One region of the Chryseobacterium sp. BIGb0232 genome, then DNA from elsewhere that is predicted to be linked to it. Evidence: riboswitches for the same ligand, from Rfam matches in the RefSeq annotation. Region 1 holds a riboswitch; the other holds the start of a gene.
The links. A riboswitch is a leader RNA that binds a small molecule or an ion and turns the genes downstream of it on or off. The one in region 1 is predicted to bind S-adenosylmethionine.
Positions count from the first base shown of each region.

Region 2: it holds a riboswitch for S-adenosylmethionine, as region 1 does, so the genes downstream of both, M2372_RS11550 (alpha/beta fold hydrolase) here and M2372_RS12365 (TonB-dependent receptor) in region 1, are expected to answer to the same signal.

Region 1 covers NZ_JANUEH010000004.1:180,670-184,892, reverse strand. Annotated here, with positions in the region: gene M2372_RS12370 (hypothetical protein) at 1-1,082, shown strand, start outside; SAM riboswitch class I at 1,707-1,803, shown strand; gene M2372_RS12365 (TonB-dependent receptor) at 1,887-4,223, shown strand, end outside.
Region 2 covers NZ_JANUEH010000004.1:14,477-18,699, forward strand. Annotated here, with positions in the region: gene M2372_RS11545 (ACT domain-containing protein) at 1-536, opposite strand, end outside; gene M2372_RS11550 (alpha/beta fold hydrolase) at 540-1,478, opposite strand; SAM riboswitch class I at 1,539-1,646, opposite strand; gene M2372_RS11555 (MGH1-like glycoside hydrolase domain-containing protein) at 1,835-4,223, shown strand, end outside.

The DNA of each region.
Region 1 (4,223 bases):
TATTAAATTGTGCAGGAGCCACCTCCACAGGTAATTTGGTAAATGGACAGGCTGCAAGCGGAGTATCCTTTACGATCCCATATACTGCGGGTAACGGAGGTCCTTATGCGGCACAAAGTATTGCTTCTACAGGGGTAACAGGCCTTACAGCTACTATTGCTGCCGGGAACTTGAATAATGGATCGGGAAGCCTTACCTATACAGTAAGTGGGACACCTGCATCATCAGGAACAGCGAGCTTTGCAGTTACCATAGGAGGTTCTACATGTACGGTAAACTTTACCGTAAATGCAGGATATGATTTGTCTAAGTTGAAAATACTTTCTGTAGGAGCATCGCCTTTTGGGGTAGATGGTGCTGCTAGCGGGTTAGGTGCTGTAATGAATAATCCATTTATTTTCAGTTCTTATTATCCTGGTGGAAGTAATCCTGCTGCGATGATCCAAACAACCGGACAATGGAGTGTGACAAGACGTGTTGTGGGTAGTGGCGGTATTAACGACTTAAATATTGGCGGGTATAAATTACTATTGGTATCCTATACTTATGATCTTACAAGTGCTGCGGAAGTAAGTGCTGTACAGACGTTTGTAAATAACGGAGGTACTGTTATATGGTATAGTGAAACAACTGGGGCGAATACCCTAAACATGATCAGGGCTTACGCAGGAGCTGGTGCAACTCAAGGAACCTGGAGTGATTGTTTTGCTTATAATATTCCTTCATCTTCTGCGTTGAATGGTGATTTTGGAGATGCACGGAACACTTTATTAGGGAATGATGCCTGTACTTCAAGAGATTTAAGCAATTATGATTCCTCTTTAATTGAGGCTATGTCAGTATCTCAAACTACAGGAAATGTTGTAGCATTTAAATCTAAAACTAAAGAATTCTATTGGTTTGGTGATGGCGGAGTAACTAGGTATAATGGAACTGTACCTCCGGTAAGTGGTAATACATCTCCTTGGTTACTAGATGGTAATAAGAAGCCTGTCATTGGACAATGGAACGGACAAGGTAATGTTGCTAACTCCATTGTAATGATGAATATCATTGTAAAAGCTCTGAAAGCTGCTCAATAAGTAGGATAGATTTAATTTTATATAATAAAGAGACAGTTGATTAGCTGTCTCTTTTTATGGGTCTATGAAGTTTAATTCCAGGTTTGAAACGGTTTCTGAAGTTTTTCGGTGGATGTTTAATTCATACTCCCAAATGCATATTTTATGATATAATTGATGGATTTCTACTATTTCCGGTAATTTATTATACGGCTAAATTTGTTGTAAAGCATTTCATAAAAAGAATGAACCTTATGATGGGATTTTTAATGCTCATTATCAGATTTTATTTATAATTAGAAATTTTGACTCATAGATACATACAGTGTTTGGTGATTAATGGCTTGTGGACCGATTGTTGAATTGCTTTTAGAGAAGAGGTTTTCATTGATTGTACGCAGGCTGTTTTTTTGAGATTTGATTTGGATGATGGCACGCAAGTGCCATTTTTTTTGTTTCTATATTATTTTGAATTATCGATAATGATTTTTGTCATGTTTGAAAAAGTGATAATCTTTGTAATTCCTTTTTACTATGGCTTTTAATAAAAACTTATGTTAATTTTTGAAAATTTATCATGAAAAAATAATAAGTCTACTTGTTTTATAGACTAAAAGTTTATAGCTTTGCAACCATATTTCGATCGGCTTATAAAGAAAGATGGAGGGAACTGACCCAATGATATCTTGACAACCTGCATTATGTAAGGTGTTACATTCAGCCTTTAAAGGAAAAATAAGCATTTGGTTTATCGTATTTATCGATGCCCTTTGCTGTCTTTTCAGTAAAGGGTAAAATTTTAATATATGGTAAATAAAATTGATTATGATTAATAAAAATTTATTCAATTCTAAAATTTGGATTCCACCGGTTGCTGCATTTTTCTTAGGTGTGGTAAGTGTAAGCGGACAGAATTCCAAACCAAAAAAAGATACACTTAAAGAAAAGGAAATTGATGAAGTGGTTGTCGTAGCTTACGGAAAAGCAAAACGAAACAGCTATACCGGTTCAGTGGCAACAATTTCCAGTGATAAAATAAATAACAGACCTGTAACCAATGTTACAAAAGCGCTGGAAGGAATGGTGCCCGGAGTTCAGGTTACAGGAGCTTCAGGGCAACCCGGAGCAACATCTGCGATCAGGATCCGTGGGATTGGCTCCGTAAGTGCTTCCAGTGATCCGTTATACGTTGTAGACGGAATTCCTTTTGATGGAAACCTGAATGCTATCAGCCCGAATGATATAGAATCTATCAGTGTGCTGAAAGATGCTACGGCAAGTGCATTGTACGGTTCAAGAGGAGCGAATGGGATCATTATCGTTACTACAAAGTCCGGTAAAAAAGGGGAAGCCAGAGTAAATCTTAATATCAGTCAGGGATTCTCAGGCAGAGCCGTAAAAGATTATGAACAGGTAAATACAGATCAGTACTTTCAATTATATTGGGAGGCAATGAGAAACGGATATCAATCTGGTTCAATCTCTGCACAACAGGCCGCACAGATGGCAACAGATAATATTATTTCTAATCTGGGAATTAATCCTTATGGCGGCAATTATCAAAAACCAATAGGAACTGACGGGAAATTATTACCGGGAGCAAGAGCTTTATGGAATGATGACTGGAGAGACGTTTTGCAAAGGGTGGCTTCCAGAAATCAGGTGGATCTGGACATCAGTGGCGGAAGTGAAAAAAGTAACTATTTCTTCTCATTAGGATATCTGGATGATAAAGGAATGGCAATTGAATCTGGATTTAAGAGATATAATACAAGATTAAAGCTTAATTCGGAGGTGAAAAAATGGTTGAATGTTGGGGTAAACTTAAGTTATACCAATAGTATTCAGCAGGCTCCAAGTTCTTCAGATTCGAAATCCAGTAACATTATTCAGGCTGCAAGAGTAGTTCCGTCTTTCTATCCTTACTATGAAAGAAACCCGGACGGGTCTTATGTACTGGATGCAGAAGGAAACAAAGTATTTGATTTCGGAAGATACAGACCTACTGTAGCACTTTCAAACCAGAATTTAGCGGCAAGCTTACCATTAGATAAGAATGAAAATAAGATCGATAACTTTTCGGGAAAAGGGTTTATGGAATTCACTTTCCTTCCGGAGCTGAAGTTCAGATCAAGCTTTTCATTGGATCTTGTGAGTTATAATGAACACTATTATACGAATCCACTTCTTGGACAAAGTAAAGAGACCGGAGGATCTGTATCAAAAGCGAATAACAGAACCCTTTCTTATACAACCAGTAATATCCTGACCTATGATAAAAGGTTTGGAAGACATCATATTAATGTGTTGGGAGGTCATGAATTTTATAAATATGACTACCAAACCATTTCCGGTAGCAGACAAGGCTTCTCATTACCTAACTATTATGAGCCGGATGCTGCCTCTTTACTGGTAGATTTTACAGGAAACAGTGATAAATTAAGCTTATTGAGTTTTCTTGGAAAAGTAGAATATGATTTTGATAACAAATACTTCTTATCCGCTTCAGGAAGGGCGGACAGTTCTTCAAGATTTTTGAAAGAAAACAGGTGGGGGAGATTCTGGTCAGTAGGAGGATCCTGGAAACTTTCGAACGAAGAGTTTATTAAAAACTTGAATTTCTTTAATCAACTTACACTGCGTGCTAGTTATGGAGGACAGGGAAATGATAAACTACTGAAGCCAAACGGACAGCCACTGTATTATGCTTATCCGGAATTATATAAAGACTTTAGCCTGGCCGGAGAACCGGGAAAAACACTGGAAAAAGTAGGGACGCCTAATCTGAAGTGGGAAACCAACCTTAATCTGAACATAGGTTTGGAGTTTGCGATTTTGAACAACAGAATCAAAGGAAATGTGGAATATTTTGAGCGAAAAAGTAAGGACCTTCTGTTTAATGTCCCGGTTGCTCCATCTTTGGGAATCGGTGATTATCCTGCCAATATAGGAACCATAAAGAATACAGGTTTTGAATTTTCATTGTTCACAACCCCTGTTAAAACCAGCGATTTTCAGTGGAATGTTGATGTTAACCTGAGTACTCTCAATAACAAAATAACAAAATTGCCGGGCGGACCTTTCGCGATAGGATCTACCAAACAGCTGAATGTAGGAGGTTCTGTATATGATTTTTATATCCAGGAATGGGTTGGAGTAGAT
Region 2 (4,223 bases), 170 kb from region 1:
GAAGATTCAAGAACCTGTTCAATTAATGTTTTTCCTACATTTCCATGGCCTATGATCGCTAAATGAACAGTCTTCGGTTTTTTGAAGATCTCAGATTCTATGATGTTTCTGGTTTTTTCATCCTGTGAAGAAGTCACCACGATGTTTACTCTGTTTTCACCGGCAACCTGGTTTAAAAGCAATGGAAAAACATTATTTCTTGCCAATTCTGCAAAGACTTTATTAGAATCTTCTGCTACAAAACCGATCACAGAAACATTGTTGATACTATATATTTGAGATACTTTTCCTGATTTTCTTTCTGCTTCAAACTCATCAATAAGACAAGCTACTGCTTTTTCAGCATCATTTTCATGAACTAAAATGGAAATTCCGTTTTCTATGGCTTGCTGGGAAATTACTCCCACACTGATACGCGCTAAAGTAAGCGCTTTAAAAATTCGTCCGTCAATTCCGATTTCCCCTAAGAAATCTTCTCCTTCAAATTTGACAATTGATCTGTTCTTCAAAAATTTTATTTCTTTAGCATTTTTCATTACTTATAAAATGTTTTTTATGATATTATTTAATTGTTGATATTCCATTAGGAAGGCATCATGCCCGTGTATAGATTGGATCTCGTGATAAGAGATATTTTCCTTTTTCTTTTTCAGATTCTCAAAACACATTCGGATTTCAGAAGCCGGGAAGAATAAATCTGTATCTACGGAGATCATGTGCATTCGTGCCTCTATGCTCTCCAGAGCTGTTTCATCAGTATTTATATTCATCAGCAAATGATTCATCAGCTTGTATGCACTTAAACTAAATCTCTCGTTGAGTGCATTGCCATGGTAAACCAGCCAGTCTTCCGATTCCAGGCGTTGCTTGTCCTGATTGTATTGAGTTTGAAATCTGTCATTAAGTGATTCCGGAGTTCTATAGCACAGCATGGCATGGATTCTTGCTTTTTGTAATGGTTCTTCTTTATCATTCAATAAAAATTTCTGAACCAGACATTGGGCATGCAACCAATCATGGGTTCTGTAATCACAGGCAATAGGAATGAAAATTTCTGCCAGCTTGGGTTGTTTTGCTAACATTTCCCATGCGATTCCCCCACCCAATGAGCCTCCAATAATGGCATATAGGTTTTTGATATGTAAAGCTTCCAGTCCTTTCAGAAATATATTAGCAATATCTGAAGGAGTAAAGTCTTCATAGTTTTCAATTAAAAAATGATCGTATCCGTTTCCGGGAATGTTGAAACACAGAACAGTATATTTATTGATATCAACAATCTGATTTTCGCCTACCAATTGTTTCCACCAGCCTTTTTCTCCGGATACGTTTGAATTTCCGGTAAGGGCATGGTTGATTAATATGATAGGGGCTGTAAACAGGTCTTTCCCGAAAAGCTCATAGCTCAACGAGATATTGTATTCCTTTTGGGAATGAGTTTGATACGAAAGATTAATATAGTTTAGTTCTGTTTTCAATTCTATTAAATTTTAATACAATTGAAAATGCCACAGGAAATGGCTGAAAAGAACTTCAGTAAGTTATCTGTCCAAAATTACTTTGGTAGAACGTAGCACCTTCTTTGCTTGCGCAAAGGGTTGCTAAGGTTTCATAGGGTCTAATCCCTCAACCTTTCTTGATAACATTTTCAATATTTGAATGAACGAATGATGCAAAGGTAGTTCTTTTCTTTTAAAATCAAAAAAAAAATAATTTAATATTTAAAAAAGCCCTTAAACACAAGTATTTCAAGAGTATATTAATAATTCTTCAGATAAAAGGAATTGGAATTATTTTGCAAAAAAACTACCTTCGTATGGAAAAATGATGATATATGATCGCCGAAAAAGAAAGATTACAAGATACCAAATGGAAAAACTGGGGACCTTATGTAAGCAACCGGCAATGGGGAAATGTACGGGAAGATTATAGCCCGAACGGAAATGCATGGAATTACACCAATCATAATAATGCGGAAAGCTATACCTACCGTTGGGGTGAAGAAGGTATTGCCGGAATTTCTGATGTAAAGCAATTGTTCTGTTTTGCTCTTTCGTTTTGGAATAAAAGGGATAAAATCGTTAAGGAACGCTTCTTTGGATTGAGTAATCCACAGGGAAACCATGGTGAAGACATCAAGGAAATTTTCTATTATCTGGATAATACACCTACTCATAGCTATATGAAGATGGTTTATAAATATCCGATCAATGAATTCCCTTATGATGAACTTGTTGCAGAAAACGGTAGACGCAGCAAACAGGAACCGGAATATGAAATCTTTGATACAGGGATTTTTGATAATGATGCCTATTTTGATATTTTCATTGAATATTGTAAGGCTGACCACAATGATATTCTCGTCAAAATAACGGTTTGTAACCGAAGTCAGTATGACGCTCCTATTGCAGTAGCACCTACTGCATGGTTCAGAAATAACTGGAAATGGGGTTACAATACCTATAAAGGAGAAATGAATGCTTCACATGACGGAAGTATCAATATTGGGCACGACAGTATTTCCATCAAAAAGTTTTATTCAAGAAACAGGAATGCTCAAAGTGTATTTTGCGAGAATGAAACCAATACTCCAAAGCTGTATGGAGCCCCACAGGCAGAAAACACTTATTTTAAAGATGGAATCAATGATTTCATCATCCATCACAGCAATACGGTAAATCCTGAAAAAAAGGGAACCAAAGCTTCTTTCTTAATTGATGAACTTATTGGAGCCGGACAATCCCAGGTCTTTGAATTCAGGTTATGTCCTGATGAAAGCGATGAGCCCTTTGAACGTTTTGATGAGATTTTTACAGCAAGACAGGCGGAAGCGGAAGAGTTTTATCATGAAATTCAAAATGATACTACCAATGAAGATGAAAGGAATGTACAAAGGCAGGCTTTTGCCGGGCTTTTGTGGAATAAACAGTTCTATCACTACAATATTGGAAAATGGCTGAAAGGGGATCCGAACTTTGAAGCACCGAGAAACTTTAATGATTATGTAAGAAATACAGAATGGAACCATCTTCACAATAAGGATATTATTTCGATGCCTGATAAATGGGAATATCCATGGTATGCAACCTGGGATCTTGCTTTTCACTGTGTTCCTATATCCATCATTGATGCTGAATTTGCCAAAGGACAGCTTTTACTTCTGACCAAAGAATGGTATATGCATCCTAACGGACAGCTGCCAGCCTATGAATGGAATATGAGCGATGTAAATCCACCTGTACATGCATGGTCATGCTTCAGGGTTTTTAAGATTGATGAAAAAAATAATGGTAAGCCTGACTTACTATTCCTTGAAAAAGTATTCCAGAAACTTCTGCTCAACTTCACCTGGTGGGTGAACCGAAAGGATAAAAACGGAAAGAATATTTTCGGAGGCGGATTCCTTGGACTGGATAATATTGGAGCCTTTGATCGAAATACTGTTTTAGAGGATGGTCAACATCTGGAGCAGGCTGACGGAACGAGCTGGATGGCCATGTATGCACTGAACATGATGCGAATTGCTATGGAACTTGCTCAATACTATCAGGTATATGAGGATATGGCGATCAAATTCTTTGAGCATTATCTTTATATCGCGGAAGCAATGGAGAATCTGGGTGAAGGAACGAAAGGGTTATGGAATGAAGAAGACGGATTTTTCTATGATGTTCTTCAGCTTGGAAATGGAAACAGTGTTTCTTTACGATTGAGAAGTATTGTTGGATTAATTCCATTATTTGCCGTAGAAATTGTAGATCATCGCCTCCTGGAAAAGATGCCCAATTTCAAAACAAGAATGGAATGGATTTTAAAAAATAAACCAGAACTCACCAAGCTTGTTTCTCACTGGGATGAGGAAGGCCAGGGAAGAAAACATCTGATGAGTATTCTCCGTAAAAACAGACTGACAAAAGTATTGACAAGAATGCTTGATGAGAAAGAATTTCTAAGTTCTTATGGAATTCGGGCTATGTCTAAAGTATACGAAGAAAATCCTTTTGTGTTCTCTGTTCATGGTAATGAAAATGTAGTGTACTATACTCCTGCCGAAAGCGACAGCAGAATGTTTGGCGGAAACAGTAACTGGCGTGGACCTATCTGGTTTCCAATCAATTTTCTTATCGTAGAAAGTCTGCAGCGTTTCCATTATTATTACGGAAACAGTCTGAAAGTAGAATTCCCAACAGGCAGTGGTGAAAAGAAAAACCTGGATGAAGTGG